DNA from 4 places in the Acidovorax sp. NN32 genome. Region 3 is predicted to be linked to each of the others. Evidence: predicted binding sites of a transcription regulator. Region 3 holds the regulator's gene; each other region holds the start of a gene.
The links. Region 3 encodes sigma-54, which starts transcription at its own class of promoters, with help from an activator protein. Its sites were predicted from a motif close to TGGCANGNAANCTGCTTT; they were not measured.

Region 1 (7,089 bases), 2.2 Mb from region 3:
CTCGCCGTTGTTTCGGATTTGGACTGTTTTTGGCTTCTGCCGCTTGCTGGTGAAGCGCTGATAGCTACATTATTCATAGCGTTCTGTGCAGCCACGGGGGCTGCATCCAACGGGGAGTGAAAGACGGCACTGACCATGGTGTTCTCCTTGGCAGGGTGGGCGGGGCAGGGCGCTTACGCCTTGATCTTGAAGCTGTCGGCGTACTTGGCGGGGTCTTTGCCGTCCCACACCACGCCGTCCATGAGCTTGGCGGTGCGCATCGGGTCCTTGGGCACGTTGATCTTCATGGCGCTGGCAACCGACTTGTACAGGTCCACCTGGTTGATCTCTTTGGCCACGGCCAGGTAATCGGGGTGGCTCTTGATCAAACCCCAGCGCTTGTGCTGCGTCAGGAACCACATGCCGTCCGACAGGTAGGGGAAGTTCACCGCGCCGTCGTTGAAGAATTTCATGTGGTTGGGATCGTCCCAGGTCTTGCCCATGCCGTTCTGGTAGCGGCCCAGGATGCGCTGGTTGATGGCGTCCACGCTGGTGTTGATGTAGGACTTCTGGGCCACCGTTTCGGCCATCTTCATCTTGTTGGACAGGCTGGCGTCAATCCACTGGCTGGCTTCCAGCACGGCCATCATCACGGCGCGGGTGGTGTTGGGGTTCTTCTTGACGAAATCGGCCGAGGTGCCCAGCACCTTCTCGGGGTGGTCCTTCCAGATGTCCTGGGTGGTGTTGGCGGTCACTCCGATGCCATCCATGATGGCGCGGTGGTTCCAGGGTTCGCCCACGCAGAATCCATCCATGTTGCCCACGCGCATGTTGGCCACCATCTGGGGTGGCGGCACGGTGATCAGCTTGGCGCCCGACAGCGGGTTGATGCCGGCGGCGGCCAACCAGTAGTGCATCCACATCGCGTGGGTGCCGGTCGGGAAGGTGCCTGCGAAGGTGTACTCGCGCTTGTTGGCGGCCATGAACTTGGCCAGGGACGGGCCATCCACTGCGCCCTTGTCGGCCAGTGCCTTGGACAGCGTGATCGCCTGGCCGTTGTTGTTCAGGCTCATCAGCACGGCCATGTCCTTCTTGGGGCCGGCCGTGCCCATGTGCACGCCGTACACCAGGCCATACAGCACGTGGGCAAAGTCGAGTTCGCCATTCACCAGCTTGTCGCGCACACCGGCCCACGACGCTTCCTTGGTGGGGATGATGGTCACGCCATACTTCTTGTCAAAGCCCAGCACCGAGGCCATCACCACGCTGGCGCAGTCGGTCAGCGGGATGAAGCCAATCTTGACTTCCTTTTTCTCGGGGGCGTCCGAGCCCTGGGCGTGCACCAGGGCGCGCAGGGCGGGGCTCACGCCCACGGCGCCCACGGTAGCTGCCTGCAGCACGGTGCGGCGGTTGAGGCTGGTTTTCAACAGATCGGTCATGGGGCGGTTCCTCGGTGCGTTAGAAAACAAAAAAGGCGTCCTCTCCTGGCCGGGTTGCATGCGCAAACGGGCTCGGAGAGGGACGCCTTTGTCCATGGCAAAGCCCATTGGGGGGCCTTGTGTCAGCACCGGCCCGCCATTGGGTCAGTGCTGTCAGTGGTGGGACCGTCTTTGGTCTTGCCAGGGTTAATGCAAGCAGCGTGCCAGCCTTTTTCATACCGGCTTTGCTCCAATACAGCGCATGATCTGCTACCAAATTAGTAGCTGCTTGTGCTTATTTATCAAGCGGTAGCGGCCAGTTTGGCTTGAAAATTTGCGATGATGGTGCGCGCGCCGAGTGCTGCACTGCATTTGTGCGGCGCACCATTTGGGGAGAAGCCGGTGGACCCGGGCGCGACCCAGGCGAGGGATGCCAAGCAAGGGCCGCCCCGCTGCGAGGGCATCGTCCCCCTTCCCGAATTGCGCAGCGATTCGAGAGAAGGGGGAAGGCGCACAGCGCCTCAGGGGGAAGTCACCTATTCAACCCAGCAGATCCATCACATCGAGCATGCGCTGGGCCACGTCCACCAGCTTGAGGCCCTTGTCCATGGCGGTCTTGCGCAGTTTCTCGTACGCGGCTTGTTCGCTCAGGCCCTGGCGCTGCATGAGCAGGCCCTTGGCGCGGTCGATGGTCTTGCGGTCTTTCAGTTCGGTCTTGGCGTCGGCCAGTTCGGCACGCAGGGCCTGTTCGTGCTGGAAGCGCGCCATGGCCACGTCCAGGATGGGGCGGATGCGCTGGGGGGCCAGGCCCGCCACGATGTAGGCTGACACGCCCGCCGCCACCGCGTCCTTCACGTGCGAGGTGTCCTCGTCGTTGGTGAACATCACGATGGGGCGGCGCTCGTCGCGCGTGGCCATCACCACATGTTCGAGCGCGTCGCGCGCCTCGCTTTCGGCGTCCACGATGATGAGGTCGGGCTGCAGCTGGGCGATGCGCTCGCTCAGGAAGACATCGGCAGGCAGGGTGGCCACCAGGTTGAAGTTGTTCTCCAGCAACCCAATGCGCAGCGCACGCGACCGTTCCGCCTGAAGTACGGCGTGTTCGTCGGCGGGGTCGGCGACTGCCAGATCCGGGGCAACCACCACGATGCGCAGAGACTCGTTCATACCCAGGAGCATAAGCAATTTTTACGCCACAAAATGGTGCATCGAAGCGGTGCGTTCCGGGGCTGAAGGCTGGCAGCAGGTTGCGGCAGCTTCCAAGGCCTGAAACTTGCTAATAGTTTGTCGATGGGCAGGGCATACCCGATAGCAGCTACCCGGTCGCATCGCATATACATCTGGTCACATTGACCCATTCAAGAGGATTTGCATGAACAAGCACATTGACCGGCGGCGTATCTCTGCCGGCTTGGCCCTGACCACCGTGGCGGTATCCGCGCTGCTGGTGCTGACAGGCTGCAGCAAGGTGCCCGACACCATCAAGATCGGCGTGGCCCAGCCCCTCTCCGGCCCCTTGGGCGCGCTGGGGCAGGATTTGCTCAACGGCGTCAACCTGGCCGTGGCGGAACTGAACAAGGGTGGCTACACCGTGGACGGCAAGCGTGTGACGCTGGAGGTGGTGTCGGTGGACGACAAGGCCGACGCCGCCACCGGCAAGACCGTGGCGCAGCAGCTGGTGGACTCGGGCGTGGTGGCGGTGATCGGGCACCTGAATTCGGGGGTGAGCATTGAGACGGCTCCGATTTACGCCGCCAAGGACATCGCCCAGATCGCCATCTCCACCAACCCCAAGTTCACGCAACTCGGCTTCCCAACCACCTTCCGCATGGTGGCCAATGACACCTTGCAGGCGCGCGCTATCGGCTCGTTTGCCGCCACACAGCTGGGTGCCGCCCGCTACGCTGCGCTGGACGATGGCACGCCCTACGGCAAGGGCCTGGCCGACGGTGCTGCCGAGCAGCTCAAGGCTGAAAAGAAGGAAGTGGTGGTGCGCAAGTCGTTTGACGACAAGACGGTGGCTTTCGATGAACTGGCTGGCGAGCTGAAGGCCGCCAAGGTCGAGGTCATCGTGTCCACCCTCAACGACTTTCAGGCCCTGGCTCTGCTCGAAGCCCTGCGCAAGGTTGACCACACCAAGGTCAGCCTGCTGGGCGGGGACACCATCAAGACCACCGACATGACCAAGGCCATGGGCATGGTCGAAGGCGTCTACGCCACATCGCCCGTACTGGAAGCCAAGGAGTTCACCACCGGCAAGCCCTTCCTTGAAAAGTACATCGAGGCCTACAAGAAGCCCCCGGCCTATGGCGGCCACTACAGCTACGACAGCACCTATGTGCTGTCAGCCGCCATCCAGAAGGCCAAGTCGGCCGATCCGAAAGCGATCACCAAGGCCATGCACAGCATCAACGGCTATGCGCCCGTGATCGGCACCATGACCTGGGACGACAAGGGCGAACAGCGCTACGGCGCCGTGGGCGTGTATGAACTGCGCAGCGGAAGCTGGGAACTGCGCATGCGTTCGGACCGCTGGTAAGCAAGCCGCCGCGTCGGCAAGCGCCATCCATCCGCACAACCCCTGCTGGCGACTGCCAGCAGGGGTTTTTGCATCCGACCCTGAACGGGGCCGGGTTTTACACTCGGGGCATGAGTTTGCTGATCCTCGGTATTGAATCTTCGTGCGACGAAACGGGCGTGGCATTGGTCCGTTCCACGGGCAATGCCGTGCCCACGTTGCTGTCGCACGCGCTGCACAGCCAGATTGAGATGCACCAGGCCTACGGTGGCGTGGTGCCCGAGCTGGCCAGCCGTGACCACATCCGCCGCGTGTTGCCGTTGGCCACGCAGGTGCTGACCGAGTCCGGCCAGTCGCTGGCCGATGTGGACGTGGTGGCCTACACCCGCGGGCCGGGCCTGGCCGGTGCGCTGCTGGTGGGGGCGGGCGTGGCGTGCGCGTTGGGCGCTGCACTGGACAAGCCGGTGCTGGGCGTGCACCACCTGGAGGGGCACCTGCTGTCGCCCTTCCTCAGCGCCGACCCGCCTGAATTCCCTTTTGTGGCCCTGTTGGTATCAGGCGGTCACACCCAGCTGATGCGTGTGGACGGCGTGGGCCGCTACGAGATCCTGGGTGAGACCATTGACGATGCGGCTGGCGAGGCGTTCGACAAGTCCGCCAAGCTCATGGGCCTGGGCTACCCGGGTGGGCCAGCGCTCTCGCGCCTGGCTGAGCAGGGCGATGCCGCAGCCTTCAAGCTGCCGCGCCCGCTGTTGCACAGTGGCAACCTCGATTTCTCTTTTGCCGGGCTCAAGACGGCGGTGCTCACGCAGGCCAAGAAGCTGGGTGACGAACTGGAGGCACGCAAGGCCGACTTGGCCGCCAGCACGGAGGCTGCGATTGTCGAAGTGCTGGTGAAGAAGACGCTGGCCGCGCTCAAGCAGACCGGCCTGAAGCGCGTGGTGGTGGCCGGTGGTGTGGGGGCCAACCGGCACCTGCGCGCGCAGCTCAACACGTCCTGTGCCGCCGCCAAGGTGCGGGTGCACTACCCTGAGCTGCACCTGTGCACCGACAACGGCGCCATGATTGCCATGGCGGCGGCCATGCGGCTGCAGGCAGGGCAGCAGCAGGCCAACACCGACTACGCCTTTGACGTGAAGCCGCGCTGGCCGCTGGATGCGATCACGGTTTGACTATCTGAATAAAAAAGGCCGCTACCGCCTGTCCAGCAAGCGTTAGCAGCTATCTTTTTTGATTTTCAAAAGGGGTAGTGGCGGGGTGTCGTCTGCACCGTGATCCAGCGCAACTCGGTGAACTCGCGCACGCCCGCCATGCCGCCAAAGCGGCCGTAACCCGAACTTTTCACGCCACCAAACGGCATCTGCCCTTCGTCGTGCACCGTGGGGCCGTTGATGTGGCAGATGCCCGACTCGATGCGCGCCGCCACATTCCAGGCCTTGGCTACGTCGCGGCTGAACACGGCGGATGACAGGCCGAACTCGTTGTCGTTGGCGCAGGCAATGGCTTCCTCGACACCATTCACGCGCACCACGGGTTTGACGGGGCCGAAGGATTCTTCGCGGTAGATGTCCATCGCGGACGTCACGTGGTCGAGCACCGTGGCCTGCATCAGCGTGCTGTCGCTCTTGCCGCCGCAGACCAGCTTGGCGCCCTTGGCCAGCGCGTCGTCGATGAGGGCGTTGCAGCGGTGCACGGTGGCCATGTCCACCACCGATCCCAGCACCACTGGGCCCTTGCGTGGGTCGCCCAGGGGCAGGGATTGGGCACGCGCACCGAGCTTCGCCACGAACTCGTCGGCCACGGCGTTGTCCACGATGATGCGTTCGGTGGACATGCAGATCTGGCCCGAGTTGGCGAATGCGCCGAACACGGTGCCTGCGACAGCGGCGTCGATGTCCGCGTCATCCAGCACCAGCAGAGGGGCCTTGCCGCCCAGCTCCAGCACCACGGGCTTGAGGTACTTGGCGCAGGTCTGCGCAATGATGCGGCCCACCTTGGTGGAGCCGGTGAAGTTGACGCGGCGCACTGCCGGATGGGCCACGATGGCTTCGACCACAGCGCCTGCATCCGCCGGAGCGTTGGTCACAAAGTTCACCACGCCAGCAGGCAAACCGGCCTCCTGCAGCGCCTCGATGATGAGGCCGTGTGTGGCAGGGCACAGTTCCGACCCTTTCAGGATCACCGTGTTGCCGCAGGCCAGCGGGGTGGCGATGGCGCGCACGCCCAGGATGACAGGTGCGTTCCACGGTGCAATGCCCAGCACTACGCCCGCCGCCTGGCGCACACCCATGGCCAGGCTGCCGGGCACGTCGGACGGAATCACTTCGCCTGCAATCTGCGTGGTCAGGGCGGCGGCTTCTTGCAGCAGGCCGGCAGCCAGGTGCACGTTGAAACCGGCCCACATGCCCGAGGCGCCGGTCTCGGCCGCCATGGCCACCGCAAAGTCGGCCGTGCGGGCCTCCAGCGCATGTGCTGCCTTGAGCAGCAGCGCGCGGCGCGCGTTGGGGCCCAGGGCCGACCAGGCCGGGAAGGCCTTGGCGGCCGCGTCGGCAGCGGCCTTGGCGTCTGCCACGCTGGCAGCGGGTGCCGTGGTGGCGACCGATCCGTCCAGCGGGTTGCGACGCTCAAACGTGGCGCCGCCCGTGGCTTGCACGCGCTCGCCGTTGATCAACATGGCAATGGCAGTCATGGATGAAAGCTCCTAAAAAGAACGGATGAAAAAAGGTGGGGAAGGTATTCAGGCCACGCCCAGGTAGGCCTGGCGGACCACGTCGGACTGCAGCAGGGTTGATGCTTCGCCCGAGGCCACGATGCGCCCGCGTTCCAGCACATAGCCGCGCTGGGCCACCTGCAGCGCCTTGCGCACGTTCTGCTCCACCATGAGCACGGTGACGCCTTGTGCGGCGATGCGCTGCACGATGGCGAGCAGCTCATCGACCATGCGGGGTGCCAGGCCCAGCGAGGGCTCGTCCAGCATCAGCAGGCGCGGGCCGCTCATCATGGCGCGGGCCACGGCGACCATCTGCTGCTCGCCGCCGCTCATGGTGCCGGCTAGCTGTGAGGCGCGTTCTTTGAGGCGGGGAAAGTCTTCAAACGCCTGGTGCAACCGCTCGGCGCGCACCCGCGACGGCACCAGCCAGCCGCCCAGCTCCAGGTTTTCGGCCACCGTCATCT
Region 2 (7,089 bases), 740 kb from region 3:
CAAAACCTTTTCGCCTTCCCCTTCGTTCCACCTCCACCACCCTACCGGAGTACCACCATGATGAAGACCGCCTCCCGCCTTTCCAAACTTGGTGCAGCCGCGCTGCTCGCTGTTGGTGCCGTCGGCACCATGCAGGCCCACGCGCAGGAAAAGTTCACCTACATGACCAACTGGTACGCGCAGGCCGAGCATGGCGGCTTCTACCAGGCGGTGGCCACGGGCCTGTACAAAAAGTACGGGCTGGATGTGACCATCAAGATGGGCGGCCCGCAGGTCAACATCGTGCAGATGATGGCCGCCGGCCAGGCCGAATGCGTGATGGGGTCGAGCGACCTGCAGATGATCCAGATGCGTGAAGGCGGCGTGCCCGTGGTCAACGTGGCGGCCGTGTTCCAGAAGGACCCGCAGGTGCTCATCGCGCACGAGGACGTGAAGAAATTCGAAGACCTCAAGGGCAAAACCATCCTGATCGCATCGTCGGCCCAGCGCGGCTACTGGCCCTGGCTCAAGGCCAAGTACGGCTTCACCGACTCGCAGACGCGCCCCTACACCTTCAACATCCAGCCCTTCGTGGCCGACAAGAACACCGCGCAGCAGGGCTACCTGACATCCGAGCCGTTTGCGATTGCCAAGGCGGGCGTCAAGGCCAATACGCTGATGTTCAGCGACCAGGGCTACCCAGCGTACGCCACCACCATCTCGTGCATGGAAAAGACGGTGAAGGACCGCGGCGCCGCCGTGGCCTCGTTCGTGAAGGCATCGATGGAAGGCTGGAAGAGCTACCTGGCCGACCCCGCACCCGCCAACGCGCTCATCAAGAAGGACAACCCCAACATGACCGACGAGCAGCTCGCCTACAGCGTGGCCAAACTCAAGGAAATGGGCATGGCCACCGGGGGTGACGCGGCCACCATGGGCATCGGCATCATGACCGACGCACGCGCCAAGGCCAGCTACGACTTCCTGGTGGACGCCAAGCTCATCGACCCTGCCAAGGTGAAGCTGGCCGAGACCTACACAACTTCGTTCGTCAAAGACCTCAAGGTTCTGCCCTGAGCCTGACAGCCCTGAAACAGCGGCCGGTGCGACCCTTTGCCCGCCCGGCCGCATCCATCGAAAGGCGACCATGACATCCCCCGCTGACTCTCCGCCGCTGGTGCACACCCCGATGCCAGCCACCTATTCCACACCCGCCGTGGAGGTGCTCTCGGCCGAAAAAACCTACCCCAATGGCACCCAGGCCCTGCTGCCGGTGGACCTGACCATTGAGGAAGGCGAGTTCGTCACCCTGCTGGGCCCCTCGGGCTGCGGCAAGAGCACGCTGCTGAAAATGGTGGCAGGCCTGCTGGAGCCCACCGACGGCCGCCTGCACCTGTGGCGCAAGCCCGTGGCGCAGCTGGAAGAGAGCGGCAAGAAGATGGCGTTTGTCTTCCAGTCGCCCACGCTCATGCCCTGGGCCAGTGTGCAGACCAATGTGCGCCTGCCGCTCGACCTGGCGGGCGTGCCCCGCGCCGAGGCCGATGCGCGCGTGACCGAAGCGCTGGCGCTGGTGGGGTTGTCAAAGTTTGCCAACGCCCTGCCCCGTGCGCTGTCGGGCGGCATGCAGATGCGCGTGTCGATTGCGCGCGGCCTGGTCACCCAGCCTGACCTGCTGCTGATGGACGAGCCCTTTGGAGCACTGGACGAAATCACGCGCCACAAGCTCGACGCCGACCTGCTGGATCTGTGGCGCAAGAAGAAGCTCACCGTGATCTTTGTGACGCACTCGATCCACGAGGCGGTGTTCCTCTCCAGCCGCGTGGTCATGATGGCCGCGCGCCCGGGCCGCGTGGTCGAAGAGTTCCGCATCGACGCGCCCTACCCCCGCACGGCCGACTTCATGGTGTCGCCCGAATTCAGCCGCTACGCCAAGCTGCTGCAGGACAGCCTGCTGCGCGCCAGCGTGGACACCGAGGAGACCGTGGCATGAGCACCCCCTTCCCTTCCGCACCGATGGCGTCGCCCGTGGTCACCGCCCACCCCGCAGCCGCCCCGCGCTCAGCGCCTGCACCAGTCGCTGCCAAACCTGCCGCCAAGGCCACACCCAAACGCCCGCCGCTCATGGCCCAACCCCGCGTGCAGCGCGTGGTCTACCCCGTGCTGGTCGGCCTGGTGCTGATCGCGCTGTGGCAGGGGCTGGTCACGGCCATGGAGCTGCCACCCTACCTGGTGCCCTCGCCCATCCTGATGATGAAGACGCTGTTCACCGACTGGGCCGCCCTGGGCGGCTCGCTGTGGGTCACCGTCAAGATCACGGTGCTGGCCTTTGTGGTGGCCACCGTGGCGGGTGTGCTCATCTCGTTCCTGTTTGTGCAGAGCAAACGCATCGAGACCGCGCTCTTCCCCTACGCCGTGCTGCTGCAGGTCACGCCCATCGTGGCCGTGGCGCCGCTCATCATCATCTGGGTGAAGGACCCGACCGCGTCCATGGTGATCTGCGCCGCACTGGTCGCCCTGTTCCCCATCATCAGCAACACCACGCTGGGTTTGCGCAGCGTGGAGCCTGACCTGCAAAGCTACTTCCAGCTCAACCGCGCCACGCGGCTGCAGACGCTGCTGCGCCTGCGCATCCCGAGCGCGCTGCCCTACTTTTTTGGCGGGCTGCGCATTTCCAGCGGCCTGGCGCTCATCGGCGCCGTGGTGGCGGAGTTTGTGGCGGGCACCGGGGGCCAGGGTGCGGGGCTGGCGTACCAGATTCTGCAGGCCGGCTTTCAGCTCAACATCCCGCGCATGTTTGCTGCACTGCTGCTGATTTCGCTCACTGGCGTCGCCTTGTTCGTGCTGATGGCCTGGCTCACCCGTGTCGCCCTGGGCGGCTGGCACGCCAGCGAAACGTCGCACGACTAGCCCTTTCAACCCCATCGCCAACACACTGCGCGCAGCCACTGGCGCGCGGCAAGGGCTTCCTTTTGCCCAAAACGGCCACCAGCGGCCAAGGAGATACCGACATGACCACCACCGCCCATCAACTGCCCGACCTGCTGCCCGACCTCGACTGGATTGCTGACCCGCTGCGCGTGGGCCGCCTCTCACAGGACTTTGCCTGGTTCAGCCCCGTGCTCAAACGCGACCTGGCGGGCAAGCGCGGCGACATCGCCGTGCGCCCGCGCACCGAAGCAGAAATCCGGCAGGTGGTGGCCGCCTGCGCCAGTGCGGGCATTCCCCTCACCGTGCGCGGTAGCGGCACCGGCAACTACGGCCAGAGCACGCCACTGCACGGCGGCGTGATCCTGGACCTGTCGGGCTACAACGCATTTGGCTGGGTGCGCGGCGGTGTGGGCCGCGCGCAGTCGGGCATCCGGCTGGCAGACTTTGATGCGCAGGCCAAGCCCCATGGGCAAGAGCTGCGCTGGCTGCCCAGCACCTACCGCAGCGCCACGCTGGGCGGGCTGTTTGGCGGCGGCTTTGGGGGGGCAGGCTCCATCAACCACGGCCCGCTGGCCGCGCCTGGCAACGTGCTGGCCGTGCGTGCGATGACGGTGGAGCCCGAACCGCAGATCATCGAACTGCACGGCCCCGAAGCCATGCTGCTGCACCACACCTACGGCACCAACGGCATCGTGCTGGAGCTGGAAGTAGCCCTGGCCCCTGCCGTGGAGTGGACCGAATGCATCGCTACCTTCGACAAGTTTGACGACGCGCTGGAATTTGCCGACCGCTTTGGCAGCGCCCCCGGGCTGGAGAAAAAAGAGGTGTGTTTTCTGGCCGCACCCATCCCGCAATACTTCACCAGCCTGGCCGAGCACTTGCCCGCCGACCAGCACGCGGTGCTGATGCTGGTAGCCCCGCACTCCGAAGCCGGCATGCGCGATATGGTGGCTCAGCACGGCGGCCAGATTACCTACCGCAAGACCGCCGACGAAGTGGCCGGCAGCCACAAGACGCTGCTCGAATACACCTGGAACCACACCACCCTGCACGCCCTCAAGGTGGACAAGGGCCTGACTTACATCCAGAGCGGCTTCAACCCCATGCACCGCCTCAAGCAGGTGAAGGCGCTGGAGGCAGCGCTGAAGGGCGAGGTCATGATGCACCTGGAGTTCTTGCGCACCAAGGAAGGCGCCTTCAACTGCAGCGGCCTGCAGATCATCCGCTACACCACCGAAGAACGCCTGAACCAGATCATGCAGATCTACCGCGACCACGGCGTGCAGATCAACAACCCGCACGTGTACATCGTAGAAGACGGCAAGCAGAACCACCTGGACCCGGCCGTGGTGGGCATGAAGCGCCGCTTCGACCCGCAGGGCCTGCTCAACCCCGGCAAACTGCGCAGCTGGTATGCGGAAACACAACTGGCGCCCGAGACAAAGCCAGCGCGACAAACTGCCTGAGAGCGCCTCACAAACTTCCCTGGCGTCGTTGTCCCACCTTGCCGTACTCCTTGTACGGCCTGAGGCCGAACGCCTAGGGATGGCCGCTTCGCTGAGTTTTTTGAGCCGCTCTAAGTCCATCCCGCCCACCACTGCGCCCTCGTCCACAAGGCGAGAGGAAGGAAGCTCAGGTCAGATCCATCCGCTGCGCGCCAACCACTGCACCAGCAGCCGTGTCACCGTTTCAGGTTGCTCCATGGTCAGCATGTGGCCGCTGTCCGGCAAGAGGTGGTGCTCAGCACCGGGCACCAGCGCCGCAATCTCAGCCGAACATTCGGGCGGCGTGAGCTGGTCAGCCTCGCCGCATACCACCAGCACCGGGCAGGCCACGCCGGGCAGGTGCTGGCGGGCATCGGGCCGATGGATGACGGCGCGGTTCTGGCGAACCAGGTGGGAGGCGCCTGCGTCCAGCACAAAGTCGAGATAGGCCTGCACCAGCTCAGGCCGCGTGGCGTTGTCAGGATGAAAGGCAAAGGCCACGTTGGGCTCGATCACTTCGCGCAGGCGGCCTTGTTCAAAGAGTTCGATAGCGGCTTCGCGCAGCGCCCGCATATCCGGCGTCTCGGGCCGCGCGGTGGTGCCCAGCAGCGCCAGCCCTGCCACACGCTGCGGCGCCTGGCGCGCGGCTTCCATGGCGATCATGCCGCCCATCGACGCACCGGCCAGCACCAGTGGCCCCGCGTGTTGTGCCAGCAGGCGTGCGGCAAAGTCTTCGATGCGGTGCAGGTTCACATCCTGGTGGGCGGTGGCGACCTCGGGGCGCAGCGCGGCGGGCAGCAGCGGCAGCACGCCGCGCCACATGCGTTCATCGGCGGCCAGGCCGGGGAGGAGCAGCAGTTGGGGGGATTGGGACATGGGTGAATCAGGGCATCACCAAGTTGGTGCGCAGTCAGAAAAACAGGCGGCCCCGGCAGCGGGGTACGGACCGCACATTGTGAACAGCCGATGACCGCTTGTCACCGCCCCCGGAATAGTTGCCCGCGATGGCTCGGGACTTGCTAGCATGGCCTGCATATGCCCATCCACGCCGCGCTCCACCACGTCACGCATTACCAATACGACCGGCTGGTAGGCCTCGGGCCACAGACCATCCGATTGCGGCCCGCGCCCCACTGTCGCAGCAATGTGATTTCGTACTCGCTCAAGGTCGAGCCCGCGCAGCACTTCATCAACTGGCAGCAGGACCCGTTTGCCAACTACCAGGCGCGGCTGGTCTTCCCCGAGAAGACGCGCGAGTTCAAGGTCACGGTGGACCTGGTGGTGGAAATGGCGGTGTACAACCCCTTCGACTTCTTCCTGGAGCCCGAGGCCGAGAACATCCCGTTCAACTACAGCAGCGATGTGCAGCAGGAGCTGGCGCCCTACCTGGCTACCGACCCGATGACACCGCTGGTGCAGGCCTATCTGGACAAGGTGGACCGCAGCAAGCAGCGCACCATCGATTTCCTGGTCAAGCTCAACCAGCAGGTATCGCAAGACATCCGCTACCTGATCCGCATGGAACCCGGCGTGCAGACACCCGAGGAAACGCTGCAAAAAGCCAGTGGCTCGTGCCGCGACTCGGGCTGGCTGCTGGTGCAGCTGCTGCGCCACCTGGGCCTGGCGGCGCGGTTTGTGTCGGGCTACCTGATCCAGCTCACGCCCGACGTGAAGGCGCTCGATGGCCCCAGCGGCACCGACCACGACTTCACCGACCTGCACGCCTGGTGCGAGGTCTACCTGCCCGGCGCAGGCTGGATCGGCCTGGATGCCACCAGCGGCCTGATGGCGGGCGAGGGCCACATCCCGCTCGCTTGCACACCCCAGCCCTCGGGCGCCGCGCCGATTGAAGGCGGTGTGGACAAGGCCGAGGTGGAGTTCAGCCACGAGATGCGCGTGACGCGCATCTTTGAATCGCCCCGCGTGACCAAGCCCTACACCGAAGACCAGTGGCAGGCCGTGCTGGCGCTGGGCGAGCAGGTGGACGCCGACCTGGTGGCGGGCGACGTGCGGCTGACGATGGGCGGCGAGCCCACCTTTGTGGCCGTGGGCGACCGCGACGCGCCCGAGTGGAACACCGACGCGCTGGGCCCCACCAAACGCGGCTTTGCCACCGAACTCACGCACAAGCTGCGTGCCGAATATGGACAGGGCGGCTTCCTGCACTTTGGCCAGGGCAAGTGGTACCCGGGTGAGCAGCTGCCGCGCTGGGCGCTGTCCATCTGCTGGCGCGCCGACGGCCAGCCCGCGTGGCAGAACCCCGCGCTTTTTGCTGACGAACGCAACCCCTCGCACTACACCAGCGCCGACGCCGAGCGTTTTGTGCGCCACCTCACGCGCAAGCTGGGCGTGACGGACCGCTACATCCAGCCCGGTTACGAAGACACCTTCTACTACCTGTGGCGCGAGCGGCGCCTGCCGGTCAATGTGGACCCGTTTGATGCGCGCCTGGACGATGAGCTGGAGCGCGCACGCCTGCGCCGCGTGTTCGAGCAAAAGCTCGACAGCGTGGTGGGCTATGTGCTGCCGCTGCAGGCAGGCGAAGGCGCGGGCACGCTGGCGGGCAGCGTGTGGAGTACCGGGCCGTGGTTCTTCCGCGACGACCGCATGCTGCTCATCCCCGGCGATTCGCCCATGGGCTACCGCCTGCCGCTGGACGCCCTGCCCTGGGTGAAGGCATCGGACACCGAGCACCTGA
Region 3 (7,089 bases):
CTGTTGCGTACTGGCTGCGCAGGGCTGCTTTGGCGGTGCTGGCGGCATGCTCGGTGAGCGCCCCGGCCCGGCCCCGTAAAATCCGCCGATGCTCACAGCCAAAAATGAATTGCTCGCTGCGCTTACAGCCGAGCTGGAAGTCCTGTCCCCTGGCGCTGGCGCCAAGGCGGCGTTTGAATCCCCCAAGGTGGCGGCCCATGGCGACTTCGCCTGCACCGCCGCCATGCAACTGGCCAAGCCGCTCAAGCTCAATCCCCGCGCCTTGGGTGAACAGCTCAAGGCCGCACTGGAGGCCACGCCCGCCTTCACCCGCTGGGTGGATGCCATTGAAATCGCCGGACCGGGCTTTCTGAACATCCGCTTGAAGCCAGCCGCCAAGCAGGAAGTCGTGCGCGAGGTGCTGGCCGCTGGCGAGCGTTTCGGCTATCAACCCGACAACGGCCAGCGCGTGCTGGTCGAGTTTGTCTCGGCCAACCCCACCGGCCCCCTGCACGTGGGCCACGGCCGCCAAGCTGCTTTAGGCGATGCCATCTGCAACCTGTTCAGCACCCAGGGCTGGAACGTGCACCGCGAGTTTTATTACAACGATGCTGGTGTGCAGATCGATACGCTGACCAAGAGCACGCAGCTGCGCGCCAAGGGCTTCAAGCCCGGCGACGACTGCTGGCCCACCGACAGCGACAACCCGCTGGCCAAGAACTTCTACAACGGTGACTACATCGCCGACATTGCCGAGGCCTTCAAGGCCAAGGCTACGGTGAAGGCCGACGACCGCGAGTTCACGGCCAACGGCGACGTAGAGGACTACGACAACATCCGCCAGTTCGCCGTGGCCTACCTGCGCAACGAGCAGGACAAGGACCTGCAGGCGTTCAACCTGCACTTTGACGAGTACTACCTGGAGTCCAGCCTGTACACCAGCGGCCGCGTCGAGGCCACGGTGAACAAGCTCGTCGCCAATGGCAAGACCTACGAGCAAGATGGCGCGCTGTGGCTGAAAAGCACGGACTACGGCGACGACAAGGACCGCGTCATGCGCAAGCAGGACGGCTCCTTCACCTACTTCGTGCCCGATGTGGCGTACCACATCGCCAAGTGGGAGCGTGGCTTCACGAAGGTCGTCAACATCCAGGGCACGGATCACCACGGCACCATTGCCCGCGTGCGCGCGGGCTTGCAAGCGGCCGACGTGGGCATTCCGCAGGGCTACCCCGACTATGTGCTGCACACGATGGTGCGTGTGGTCAAGGGCGGTGAAGAGGTCAAGATCAGCAAGCGCGCAGGCAGCTATGTCACGCTGCGCGACCTGATCGAATGGACCAGCAAGGACGCCGTGCGTTTCTTCTTGCTCTCCCGCAAGCCCGATACCGAGTACACCTTCGACGTGGACCTGGCCGTGGCGCAGAACAACGACAACCCCGTGTACTACGTGCAGTACGCGCATGCCCGCATCCAGTCGGTGCTGCGCGCGTGGCAAGAGGCTGGCGGTGGCAACGTGGCTTCGCTGCACGACGTTGATCTGTCGGCTCTCGAAGGCCCACAGGCCCAGGCGCTGATGCTGCAGCTGGCCAAGTACCCCGAAATGCTCACGGCTGCGGCCGACGGCGAAGCCCCGCACGATGTGACCTTCTACCTGCGCGACCTTGCCGCCAGCTACCACAGCTACTACGACGCCGAGCGCATCCTGGTGGATGACGAGGCCGTGAAGAATGCCCGCCTGGCGCTGGTCGCCGCCACCGCGCAGGTATTGCACAATGGCCTGGCCGTGCTGGGCGTGTCGGCTCCAGCCAGAATGTAAGCAGTCACTATGAAGAAACAACAGACGGGCGGGACCATCGTCGGCTTTATCGTTGGGGTCATCGTGGGCCTGGGCGCTGCCTTGGCTGTGGCGGTGTACGTGACCAAGGTGCCGGTGCCCTTCCTCAACAAGGGCAATGGCCGGGGCGTGGACATGGACGCCGCCGAGACCCAGAAGAACAAGAACTGGGATCCCAATTCGCCTTTGTATGGCAAGAACCCGGCTCGCCCGGCAGCCCCGCCCGCTGTGGCTGCCTCGGCGCCCACCCCGGCCGCGCCGGATGCTCGGGCTGTGGCATCGGCGCCTGCACCCAAGCCCGCTGCCAGCAAGCCCGAGGCCAAGGCTGAAACCAAGCCCGGCGCCGACCCGCTGGGCGATCTGGCCGTGGCCAAGGCTGCTGCCAAGGGCAATCTGGACCCGTTCGACTACTTTGTCCAGGCCGGGGCTTTCCGCACCCAGGCGGACGCCGATGCGCAGCGCGCCAAGCTGGCCATGCTGGGCTGGGAGGCCCGCGTGAGCGAGCGTGAGCAAAATGGCCGGGCGGTGTTCCGCGTGCGTGTGGGGCCGTTCACCAAACGCGACGACGCCGAGCAGCTCAAGGAGAAGCTCGATGGCGCCGGTCTGGAGTCGGCGCTGGTGCGCGTGCAGCGCTGACGCGCCAGACTTCGGGTGGCTGAACTTTTTGCGGGGGCATGGCTCACATCCCCCAGACCTGTAACAGGAGAGTCTTTGTCATGAAACGCCGTGAGTTTTCTTTGTCCGCCGCCTCGGCGGTTGCCGCTTCCGCCCTGACGTTGCCAGTGGCCACCCCCGCGCTGGCTCAGGCCCGCCAGTTCAAGGAGGGCAAGGACTTCCGGCGGCTGGACAAGCCGGTAGCGCCCGACGCGCCTGCGGGCAAGGTCGATGTGATCGAGTTCTTCTGGTACAGCTGCCCCCACTGCAACGCCTTTGAACCCGCGCTCGACGCCTGGGTCAAGGCCGCCCCCAAGGACCTCTCCGTCCGTCGTATGCCCGTGGCCTTCAACGCGAGCTTTGTGCCCCAGCAAAAGTTGTACTACGCCCTGGAAGGCATGGGCAAGCTCGAAGCCCTGCACGCCAAGGTGTTCCGCGCCATCCATGTGGAAAAGCAGAAGCTGGCCAAGGACGACGAAATTTTTGCCTGGGTGGCCCAACAGGGTGTGGACGCCACCAAGTTCAAGGAAATCTACACCTCGTTCAGCGTGTCCAACCAAGTTCGCCGTGCTTCGCAACTGCAGGACGCCTACGGTGTGGAGGGCGTGCCCTCGATGGGTGTGGCGGGCAAGTTCTACACCGATGGCACCATGGCGGGCAGCATGCAAAACGTGCTGCAGGTGGTGGAACATTTGGCGACAGTGGCCCGCAAAGGCTGACGGTTTTCGCCCGGCCGCCGGTTCCCATTGGCAAAAGCCCGCACATGCGGGCTTTTTTCATGGAGGAACGCGACGGGGTGGCTACAATGATTGCAAGATTCGTGCCCTATGAACCATCGCCTCCTTCCGATCCTCCTGCTCGCGGCCCTGGCCTGCACCTTCGGTGTGGCCCATGCCGAAAAGGCCGACCGCGCCAAGCCCATGAACATCGAGGCGGACGCTTTGCGCCACGATGAGCTCAAGCAAACCAGCGTGTTCTCTGGCCGCGTGGTCATGACCAAGGGCTCCATCGTGCTGCGTGGCGCGCGGCTGGATGTGCGTCAGGATGCCGATGGCTACCAGTACGGTGTGGTCACGGCAGAGCCTGGCAAGCGCGCCTTCTTCCGGCAAAAGCGCGACACCCTGCCGGGAGCACCCGACGAGTTCATCGAAGGCGAGAGCGAAGTCATCGAGTACGACGGCAAGGCCGACAACGTGCGCTTCATCACCCGTGCCGAGTTGCGCCGCTACCGGGGCGCTGTGCTCAGCGACGAGATCACCGGCGCCGTGATTGTCTACAACAACCTGACCGACGTGTTCTCCGTGGACGGAAAGCGCACCGCCACCAACGCTGCGGGCGATGCCCCCGCGCCGGGCAGCCGCGTGCGCGCCGTGCTGGCCCCCAAAGATCCACCGCCCGCTGCGGCGGCCCCCGAGGCGGCGTCCCCGGCCTCAGCCCCGGCGCTGCGCCCCAGCAACAGCCTTGGCGGCGGCGCCAAGTGAGTGGGCCCGCTGTGAGTACCGGTCCTGACACTCAGGCGGGCAGCCGCCTGGGGCCTGATTCCCAGGCGGGCAGCCGCCTGGAGGTGCAGCACCTGGCGAAGTCTTATGGCAGCCGCAAGGTCGTCAAGGACGTTTCGCTGGTCGTGCAAAAAGGTGAGGTCGTGGGGCTGCTCGGCCCCAACGGCGCGGGCAAGACCACCTCGTTCTACATGATCGTGGGCCTGGTGCGCAGCGACGAGGGAGACATCCGCATCGACGGCCAATCGGTGGCCCACATGCCCATCCACCGGCGCTCGCGCCTGGGCCTGTCGTACCTGCCTCAGGAAGCCTCGATCTTTCGCAAACTCACGGTCGAAGAGAACGTGCGCGCCGTGCTGGAACTGCAGCGTGGTGATGACGGTCAGCCGCTCTCGCGCGACGCCATCGAGGAGCGCCTGACGGCCCTGCTCCAGGAGCTGCGCGTGGACCACCTGCGCGCCTCGCCCGCCATGGCCCTGTCCGGCGGCGAGCGCCGCCGCGTCGAGATTGCCCGGGCCCTGGCCACACAACCGCGTTTCATCCTGCTGGACGAGCCCTTTGCCGGCATCGACCCCATTGCCGTGATCGAGATCCAGCGCATCATCGGCTTCCTGAAGGCGCGGGGCATCGGCGTGCTCATCACCGACCACAATGTGCGCGAAACCCTGGGCATCTGCGACCACGCCTTCATCATCAGCGATGGCCGCGTGCTCGCGCAGGGCACGCCGTCCGAGATCGTGGACAACGCCGAGGTACGACGTGTTTACCTTGGCGAACACTTCAGGATGTAGACATGGCCCCCACGCTTGTCACTTCGTGTACTGCGCTGCCCCCCGAAGGGGCCTTCACGCCTTGGGGCGGCCCGGCGGCGCTCAATCAATGAAGCCTGGACTCTCGCTGCGCGTCTCGCAGCATCTTGCATTGACCCCCCAGCTTCAGCAGTCCATTCGGCTGCTGCAGTTGTCCACGCTCGAACTCTCGCAGGAAGTCGAGCAGATGCTCGACGAAAACCCGTTCCTCGAACGCAATGCCGACGAAGCTCCGCGCGAGGAGTTTGGCCTGGAAGCCGCCGACACGCCCGCGCAGCCCGATGAGTACAGCGCCGATGATGCTATATTTTCAGGAGCTAGCAGCGCAAGCAGCACAAGCGCTGAAGGCCAAAATGATGCTGAAACGCCGAGTGCTGGCGCTGACGAGCCTGACTGGAGCGGTGACGGCACGGTAGAAATGGCGCCCAACGACGCGGAGTGGGGCGGGGATGCGCCCGCCCGCAACCGCAACGACTCCGAAGGCGACGAGGCCGACGCCACCGAGCTGGCCCGTTCGCATGAATCGCTGACCGCCTTTTTGCACCGTCAGGCACTGGCGCTGCGCTTGTCAGAGATTGACCGCGCAGCGCTGCGTTTTCTCATTGAATCGCTCAACGACGACGGCTACCTCGAAGAGTCGCTGGAAGAGCTGGCTATCAGCCTGGCCGGGCCGGACGACCTGGAGCAGATTGAAGAGCTGGTGCACCGCTTCACCGTGGCCCAGCGCCTGCTGCAAAGCCTGGAGCCCACCGGCGTGGGCGCGCGCAACCTGGCCGAATGCCTGACGCTGCAGCTCACGGCGCTGGCTGCCGACGAGGACAGCGATGCTGACCCCGACACGGTGCAGACCGCGCTGCGCATTTGTCAGCAGCCGCTGGAGATGCTGGCCCGCCGCGACATCCGCCGCCTGACGCAGCTGTGTGGCGACGGCGAAGAGCGCACTCGCGCCGCCATGGCGCTGATCGCTCGCCTGGAGCCCCGCCCCGGCCGTCGCTTTGCCGACGTGGAGCGCAACATCATCATTCCCGATGTCATCGTGCGCAAAGCCGGGCGTGCCAATGGACGCGATGGCCAGCACAACTTCATCGTCAGCCTCAACCCCGATGTGATGCCGCGCCTGCGCGTGCACGACATCTATGCTGGCGCCCTGCGCGGCCACAAGGGCGGCGAGGGTCACCAGGGCATGCAGCAGCGCCTGCAGGAGGCGCGCTGGTTCATCAAGAACATCCAGCAGCGCTTTGACACCATCCTGCGCGTCTCGCGCGCCATCGTGGAGCGGCAAAAAAGCTTCTTCACCCACGGCGAGTTGGCCATGCGCCCGCTGGTGCTGCGCGACATCGCCGACGAACTGGGCCTGCACGAATCCACCATCAGCCGCGTGACCACCGCCAAATACATGGCTACGCCAATTGGCACGTATGAGCTGAAGTACTTCTTTGGCTCCGGCCTTGGCACCGAGACCGGCGGCAACGCATCTAGCACCGCCGTGCGCGCCCTCATCAAGCAGTTTGTGGCCGCAGAAAGCCCCGCCAAGCCGCTGTCCGACAGCCAGATCGCTGAGATGCTCAAGGAACAGGGCATCGAGTGCGCACGCCGCACCGTGGCCAAGTACCGCGAAGCGCTCAAGATCGCGCCGGCCAACCTGCGCAAGGCGCTGTAGGTACCCCGGTTGGGGGCGCATGGCTCGCCCTGTTTGAATTTTTCGTTTTTCTATCCGCCACCCCACCATGGCCCGCATCGTCTTCGACCTCCCCCCGCACTTCGGCTTTGCCACCGAGCTGCAGATCTACATCAGCCACGTCAACCAGGGCGGGCACCTGGACAACGCGCAACTGCTGAGCCTGGTCTCTGAAGCGCGGGTGCGCTTCTTCCAGTCGCTGGGCTACCCCGAGGCCGACGTGGGCGGGCTGTCCATCGTGGTCGGCGACATCGTGGCGCAGTACAAGTCCGAAGGTTTCCATGGCGAGACCATGCGCGTGGAGATGGCGCCTGCGGACTTCAACCGCTATGGGTTTGACCTGGTCTTTTGCATGACCGAGAAGACCTCAGGCCGCGAGGTGGCGCGCGGCAAGATCGGCATCGTCTTCATCGGCAAGGCCGACCGCAAGGTGGCGCCGATCCCCGAATCCATCCGCCAATTGCTGCTGGCCCGCGCGGGAACGCCGGATTCCCACGCATTGTCTGAGCGCGTATCCTCCCCATCGACATGAACCAACTCCAACTTTTTCTCCCCTGCGCCGCTGGTGTGGAGGGCTTTCTGGCCGACGAGGTGCATGGCATCACCGGCCTCACGGGGCAAGACCTGCTGGTC
Region 4 (7,089 bases), 690 kb from region 3:
TTTCTCGACCGCCACACGCAGTGGCGCCCCCAGCTTGGGGTGCAGGATGGCGGCGGCATGTTCCAGCTCGCCCGCCTCGCCCACGATGGCGGCCTTGCCGTAGCTCTGTGCCTGGCCGGGCTCAATGCCCAGGGCTGCGACGCAACGGGCACCCAGCAGTGCGCCCAACTCTTCACCGATGGCCACGAGTTCGTCGAGGTTCTCGACATAGCGGCCCGCGCAGGGGTTCTCGATGACGGCCATGGCCAGGGCCTTGCGCACAGGCGGCTGTACGTCGCGCCCCATCTCCACGCGGACTTCGTCGGTTTGAACAATGATCTTCCGGATCTTGGCGGGCATGTGTGGGTCTCCTAGGGTCTTGTGGTTGGCAGTGGATCAGCGCAGGCCGTTCCACTGGCTGATGTCTGCGGCCTTGAGGCCTCCAACGCGTGCATGGATGCGAGCGCCGGTGGACATGGCCAGGATGAAGACGATTTCATCCGATGTGGGTGCGCCGGGCACCCGCACTTCGATGGCATCAAAATGGCTGCGCACGTAGCTCGCGTTGATGTGGGTGAGCGGCACATCCAGCGCCGCGCCGGGGCCGCCCACCTTCTTGGTGGAAGGCACGATGGACAGTGCATTGGCGGGTTGCCCGGTCTTCTCTTCGGCAAGGCCTTTGGCGTAGGCGTTGCGGTCGCCCTTCCAGCCCAGCAGCTCGCGCATGGCATAACCACCAGGCACATGCCACAGCGCACCGTGCTCCAGCTCGCCAGCTGCCCCCACGATGGCGCCCTTGCCATAGGTCTCGATGCGCTCGGCGGGCACAGCCATGGCCTTGAGCAGGCGCTGGGCCATGTCCAGCCCCACGTCCTGCAGGGCATCCATCATGGGGAGGATGTCGGGTTCGTACCGGCCCGCAAACGGGTTGGTCAGCACCGCGCCGATGGCACCACGCAGCAGCGGCACCTCAGCCACCGGCCCGAATTCGTGCCGGATTTCCTCAAGATGGGTGAAAACGCGTCGTATCTGGATCATTTTGGAGACCTGTGCAATTCGTTAAGCAAATACTGAACCAACTTCCGATTTCATCACCGCTTGTGGGGACCACACAGCACCGGCCAGGGCTTGCGGTGCTGCGGTCGCCAGAAACTGCCCCTGGCACGCCAGCAGCGCAAACCACAGCAGGCCGCTGGACTGCAATTCTTGCGCTTTTTGCAACCCCTGCTGCAAAGCCCGGCGAACCTGCTCTTCGGGCAAGTCAGGCACATCCACGGTGACAGGAATGGCACCCAGGTCACTGTCGTCCCGCACCAGCCACGCAGGCATGCGACCAATGCGCGCGTCCTGCACATTGACCGCATTGGCCACAATGGTCGCTGCCGCATCGGCCTGCGCGGCCGTGCGCGCCAGCACCGTGACGCTGTCCGCAATGCCCAGCGACTGGCTGCGCCCGCGCCACCCACTGGTGGCCACACCGCGCACCGGCATGGCGCTGTCGATGCGGATCTGCCCATCCAGCACCAAACCGTTGCGCAACTGTGCAGCGTTGAGTGCAGCGATATCAGCGTACACCCCCACCGTGACCGACTGGCCCGGCGCCAGGTGCAGCGCAATGTCGCCCCCATTGTTGACCCAGGCCCGGTCTATGCCCTGCTGGTCGTAGCACGCCAGAGTTTCCTGGGCCACCGCACCCGCCACCGCAGCCATCGACGTGATGAAGCCTGCGCGGTAGGGGCTGCAGGCCGCCCACATGCGACGCGCCACCACGCCCTGCAGCGTGCAGTGCGCACCCACCGGCGCCCGCAGGCCTGGGAGTTCACTCACCAGCTCCTGCAGCAGCCCTTCAAAACGTTGCCAGGCGCGCTCGTGCGCGTGGGTCACGGCGTCGTGCGCCCCTTCGGCCTGAAGGATGAGGTCCATCGGGCCATGCTGGAAGTGCCAGCGGCCGTCGGAAAGGAGTTTGCGGCAAGCGTTCACAGCGCGGCTCACTCAGCCTAGCAGGGGTGGGCGGCCCAGCGGCCACGGATTGGCCGCAGGCAAGGTCTGCCACACGCGCGCCTGCGGCGCACCGTCGTTGTGCCACGCACCGCGCTCCAGCACTTCGCGCAGGCTGCGAATTTGTTCGGTGTGCCCGCCCAGCGCTTCGTAGTCCGCGCGGCGCATGCTGAACTCGATGGGCGCCACGATGGCGGGGGTGGGCACGGTGCCAAAGCTGTTGTCCGGCATGCGCAGCACGTCGGCCATCACGGTGATACCGCCGCCCGGCCACACATAGGCCGGTGCGCCGCCACAGGTCACATTGACCAGCGCATTCTTGATGGAACGGGTGAGCAGCACCGGGTTTTCGGTAACACCTGCGCGCAGGCTGCCGCCCGCACCGCCGAGGAACAGCACAGACGCCAGCGAAGGCTCACAGTTTTCGCCGATGCGGTCCACGATGCGGCGCACCTCGACGGGCATCTCGGCTTCCACCGGATTCAGTTGCTCGTCCAGCACGTACCAGGATGCGTGCTCCCCCGTGGTGGAGGTCATCAAGAGGCGCAACCCCTGCCAGGCGACGGATTCGTCCCAGCCCTCGATGATGGACAGCGGGTCGGCAATGTCGGTGCCACCCCAGCCGGTGCCCGGGTTCGCCACCTGAAAATAGCGGCCCGGCGTGGACTTGCGCCCGCGCATCTGGATGCCCGAGGGCTTCATGTCCAGACAGCGACCCGCCTGATGCTCGGTGAGCACGCCGGTGATGTGGTCGTCCACCACCACCACCTCGTCGGCATGGCCGAAGAACTGGCGCGCAAAGATACCAATGGCCGCCGAACCGCAGCCCACGCGCATGCGCTGCTCGGCCACACCGTTGACGATGGGTGCGCGCCCGGCCTGGATCACCAGCTGCGAGCCGCCGTCGATGGTGAACTCCACGGCCTGCTTGTTGCCCAGCGCCTGCATCATCTCAGCGGTGATGCGGCCTTCCTTCTTGGTACCACCCGTGAGGTGGTGCACGCCGCCGAGCGACAGCATCTGTGAGCCGTATTCCGCCGTGGTCACGTGGCCCACCACCTCGCCCTTGCAACGCACGTTGGCCTGCTCGGAGCCGAGGAAGCGATCGGTGTCGATCTTCACCTTGAAGCTGCAGTAGCTGAAGATGCCCTCAGTGACCACCGTGACCATGTCCACACCATCGGTTTGGGAACCCACGATGAAGGGCGCTGGCTTGTAGTCGGGGTAGGTGGTGGACGAGCCCACGCCCGTCACGAACACCTCTTCAGACAGCAGCAGGTCGCCGTTCCATGCGGGTTCTGAAGCCACTGCGGTCTCTGCGTCTTCTGCAGCCGGGGCGCGGCCCGCAAACGGCACCAGCGTGGCCTCGCCCGCCTCCAGGGTCTTGCGCAGCAGCACCACCGGGTCCAGCCGCACAAGCACGCCTGCGTGGTTGGCATAACGGTCGCAGGCCCCTGCGCGGCCTTCGGAAATCTGGCACAGCACCGGACACGCATTGCACTCGACCTTGGCAGCGTTCATGCGCTCGTTGCGGGGCCGGGCGCGCTCGAGCACCTGCGGCAGATCCGGCGCATCCATGCCAGGTAGCCCGTCGGTCTTGGTGTGTTCAGTCATCGTGGCGGCCCATTCATTGCATTGTGGCAAGTGCTTGTACGCGCATTGCATTTTGTGTAGCATTCACTTAACTTAAATGTTGTGAACACTACATTCGATGTCAATGTAGCGGAATCAATCAGACTCTGCAATGGTGTTTTTGCGCCCCCAAAAATGGTGCATGAGGAGCCCCAAAATGACGCACGTTGTGACAGACGCCTGCATTCGGTGCAAGTACACCGACTGCGTCGATGTGTGCCCCGTGGACTGCTTCAAGGAGGGGCCGGAATACCTGGTCATTGACCCGGGCGAATGCATCGACTGCGCGGTGTGCATTCCGGAGTGCCCGGCCAACGCCATCTATGCCGAAGACGACCTGCCCGAGGGCATGGAAATCTTCCTGCAGTTCAACAAAAAGCTGGCGCCCACGCTGCCCACAATCACCAAAAGAAAAGCGGCTTTGCCAGATGCGGAACAATGGAGGGTTGTGAGCCACAAGCTTTCAGGCCTGAACATTGCGCTGTAGAGCGCTTGGGGCCCTGAATCTGAGCCAGCTTCAGCCAGATTTCTTATTTGTTTCCAACTTTTCCATCTAACGCACCATGAGCGCCTTTCTTGACGAACGCGTCCTGACGGTCCACCACTGGACGGACCGCCTTTTCTCCTTCACCACCACGCGCGACACCGCGCTGCGCTTCTCCAACGGCCATTTCACGATGATTGGCCTGCGCGGCGAAAACGGCAAACCCCTGCTGCGCGCCTATAGCATCGTGAGCCCCAACTACGAAGAGCACCTGGAGTTCCTGTCCATCAAGGTGCCCGACGGCCCGCTGACCTCGCGCCTGCAGCACATCAAGGTGGGTGACACCATCGTGGTCGGCAAGAAGCCCACGGGCACCCTGCTGATCGACTACCTGCTGCCCGCCAAGCGCCTGTACATGCTGTCCACCGGCACGGGCGTGGCCCCGTTCCTGAGCCTGATCCGCGACCCCGAGACTTATGAGAAATTCGAGGAAGTCATCCTGGTGCACGGCGTGCGCGAGGTGAAGGAGCTGGCCTACCACGACTACATCACGCAGGAGCTGCCGCAGCACGAGTTCCTGGGCGAGATGGTCACCAAGCAGCTCAAGTACTACCCCACCGTGACGCGCGAGCCCTTCAAGCACCAGGGCCGTGTGACCACCGTCATCGAAAACGGCCAGCTGGCGCGCGACCTGGGCCTGCCCGCGCTCAACCCCGTGGAAGACCGCGTGATGATCTGCGGCAGCCCCGAGATGCTGCGCGACCTCAAGCACATGATGGAAGAGCGTGGCTTCAAGGAAGGCAACACCACGAAGCCTGGCGACTTCGTGATCGAACGCGCGTTCGCAGAGCAGTGATCCCCCGGCGGCCCCCCTTACCGGGGGCCCGCCTCATCCACCAGGACCCGCCATGTCTGCCACTCCCACCAAGACCCGGACCGCGTCCCCCCGCGCCGCCTCTGCCCGCAAGACGGGCGTGCGCGAGCAGGCCGCACAGACCACGCGCGACAACATCCTGAAGGCGGCGACCAAGGTGTTCGCCCGCTACGGCTACGAAGGCGGCAGCGTGGAGAAGATCTCCAAGGCGGCCAAGTCGTTCGACCGGATGATTTACTACTACTTTGGCAGCAAGGAAGGCCTGTTCATCGAGGTGCTGGAGGAAACCTACCGGCGCATGAACGATGCGGAGTCCAAGCTGGACCTGGACACCGCCAAGCCGGTGGAGGCGCTGCAGGCGGTGATCCGCTTTGTGGTGGGCTACTACCGCAAGAACCCCGAGTTCATCACGCTGCTCAACACTGAGAACCTGCACAAGGGCAAGCACATCTCCAAGTCGATGCGCGCCCGTGAATACTCGTCGCCCGCCATCGAGGTGATCCGCCGCGTGCTCGAAAGCGGCCAGACGCAGGGGCTGTTCCGCAAGGATGTGTCGGCGCGCGATGTGTACCTGCTGATTGCCGCCACGGGCTACTTCTACATGTCCAACCGGCACACGCTGTCGGCCTTTCTGGGCGAAGACCTGGAGACGCCCGACGCGCTGGCGCACTGGGAATCGTTTGTCATCGACAGCGTGCTGCGCACTGTGGCGCCCGGCCCCAGTCTGCCCAAGGGCAGGGTCGCAGCGGCCTGAATCAACTAGAGATTTTTCCCTGCGGGGTGCCGCGTGGTGCCCCGCCCACCACCCCACGAGGAGAATCCATGGCAGAAGCAGCAGCAGGCGGCAAATCGGGCAAGGTCGTCATCCAGAACATCGGTCTTTTGTTGTCGGGCGACCTGGACCGCCCCATCCTCGACGCCGACACCATCGTGGTGAATGACGGACTCATCGTGGCCGTGGGCCGCTACAAGGACTGCGACACCGGCCACGCCAACACCGTGATCGACGCACGCCAGACCTGCGTGGCGCCGGGCCTGATCGACAGCCATGTGCACCCCGTGTTTGGCGACTGGACGCCACGCCAGAACCAGATCGGCTGGATCGACTCGACCATGAACGGCGGCGTGACCACCATGGTGTCGGCCGGCGAAGTGCACCTGCCCGGCCGCCCCAAGGACATCGTGGGCCTGAAGGCGCTGGCCATCACGGCGCAGCGCTCGTTCGACAACTTCCGCCCCGGCGGCGTGAAGGTGATTGCAGGCGCCCCGGTGATCGAGAAAGGCATGACCGAGCAGGACTTCAAGGACCTGGCCGACGCGGGCGTGACGCTGCTGGGCGAAGTGGGCCTGGGCTCCGTCAAGGCCGGCTACGAGGCCCAGCAGATGGTGGCGTGGGCGCGCAAGCACGGCATCCAGAGCACCATCCACACGGGCGGCCCGTCCATCCCGGGCTCGGGGCTGATCGACAAGGACGTGGTGCTGGAGGCCGACGCCGACGTGATCGGCCACATCAACGGCGGCCACACCTCGCTGCCCTGGCAGCACGTGTGCGAGCTGTGCGAGAAGTCGTCCCGCGCGATCGAGCTGGTGCACAACGGCAACGAGAAGATCGCCATCCAGGCCGCGCGCGCGGCCATCGAGCTCAAGTGCCCGCACCGCGTGATTTTGGGCACCGACGGCCCGGCTGGCTCGGGCGTGCAGCCCCTGGGCATGCTGCGCATGATTGCGCTGATATCGAGCTTTGCCGACATCCCCGCCGAGCTGGTGTTCTGCTTTGCCACGGGCAACACGGCGCGCATCCGCAACCTGAACTGCGGCCTCATCGAGGTAGGCCGCGCGGCCGACTTCGTCTTCATGGACCGCGCCCAGCACACCGCCGGCGCCACGCTGCTCGAAAGCGTACAGCTGGGCGACATCCCGGGCATCGGCATGGTGATGATCGACGGCCTGGTGCGCTGCGGGCGCAGCCGCAATACACCACCCGCGACCGAGATCCCGGTGGTGCTGTAGCCCACGCTCATCCCACAAAAAAGCCCGCAATCAGCGGGCTTTCTGTTGGGAGAGGTGCGGTCGAATCAATACGTGTCCGCCACTCGCACCGCGCCGGGCTGTGCACGCGGGT

Region 1: ACT89O_RS08020 (ANTAR domain-containing response regulator) is a predicted target of sigma-54. The motif match lies at 2,576-2,593, and genes of this name have one in related genera.
Region 2: ACT89O_RS19150 (transglutaminase family protein) is a predicted target of sigma-54. The motif match lies at 5,397-5,414, and genes of this name have one in related genera.
Region 4: ACT89O_RS01300 (6-hydroxynicotinate reductase) is a predicted target of sigma-54. The motif match lies at 3,636-3,653, and genes of this name have one in related genera.

The regions. Positions count from the first base shown of each region.
Region 1 is NZ_CP199679.1:1,748,696-1,755,784, forward strand. Features, by position in the region: gene ntrB (nitrate ABC transporter permease) at 1-137, opposite strand, end outside; gene ACT89O_RS08015 (CmpA/NrtA family ABC transporter substrate-binding protein) at 174-1,418, opposite strand; gene ACT89O_RS08020 (ANTAR domain-containing response regulator) at 1,938-2,564, opposite strand; gene ACT89O_RS08025 (branched-chain amino acid ABC transporter substrate-binding protein) at 2,770-3,936, shown strand; gene tsaD (tRNA (adenosine(37)-N6)-threonylcarbamoyltransferase complex transferase subunit TsaD) at 4,047-5,087, shown strand; gene ACT89O_RS08035 (aldehyde dehydrogenase) at 5,153-6,604, opposite strand; gene ACT89O_RS08040 (ABC transporter ATP-binding protein) at 6,653-7,089, opposite strand, start outside.
Region 2 is NZ_CP199679.1:4,158,584-4,165,672, forward strand. Features, by position in the region: gene ACT89O_RS19125 (ABC transporter substrate-binding protein) at 58-1,056, shown strand; gene ACT89O_RS19130 (ABC transporter ATP-binding protein) at 1,169-1,969, shown strand; gene ACT89O_RS19135 (ABC transporter permease) at 1,966-2,886, shown strand; gene ACT89O_RS19140 (FAD-binding oxidoreductase) at 2,988-4,373, shown strand; gene ACT89O_RS19145 (alpha/beta fold hydrolase) at 4,545-5,267, opposite strand; gene ACT89O_RS19150 (transglutaminase family protein) at 5,427-7,089, shown strand, end outside.
Region 3 is NZ_CP199679.1:4,902,852-4,909,940, reverse strand. Features, by position in the region: gene argS (arginine--tRNA ligase) at 89-1,798, shown strand; gene ACT89O_RS22715 (SPOR domain-containing protein) at 1,808-2,452, shown strand; gene ACT89O_RS22710 (thiol:disulfide interchange protein DsbA/DsbL) at 2,533-3,189, shown strand; gene lptA (lipopolysaccharide transport periplasmic protein LptA) at 3,298-3,951, shown strand; gene lptB (LPS export ABC transporter ATP-binding protein) at 3,963-4,760, shown strand; gene ACT89O_RS22695 (RNA polymerase factor sigma-54) at 4,849-6,438, shown strand; gene ACT89O_RS22690 (acyl-CoA thioesterase) at 6,506-6,988, shown strand; gene ACT89O_RS22685 (THUMP domain-containing class I SAM-dependent RNA methyltransferase) at 6,985-7,089, shown strand, end outside.
Region 4 is NZ_CP199679.1:276,284-283,372, reverse strand. Features, by position in the region: gene ACT89O_RS01315 (amino acid synthesis family protein) at 1-339, opposite strand, end outside; gene ACT89O_RS01310 (amino acid synthesis family protein) at 376-1,017, opposite strand; gene ACT89O_RS01305 (UPF0280 family protein) at 1,039-1,959, opposite strand; gene ACT89O_RS01300 (6-hydroxynicotinate reductase) at 1,972-3,591, opposite strand; gene fdxA (ferredoxin FdxA) at 3,767-4,096, shown strand; gene ACT89O_RS01290 (ferredoxin--NADP reductase) at 4,173-4,949, shown strand; gene ACT89O_RS01285 (TetR/AcrR family transcriptional regulator) at 5,002-5,721, shown strand; gene ACT89O_RS01280 (amidohydrolase family protein) at 5,790-6,977, shown strand; gene ACT89O_RS01275 (outer membrane lipoprotein) at 7,043-7,089, opposite strand, start outside.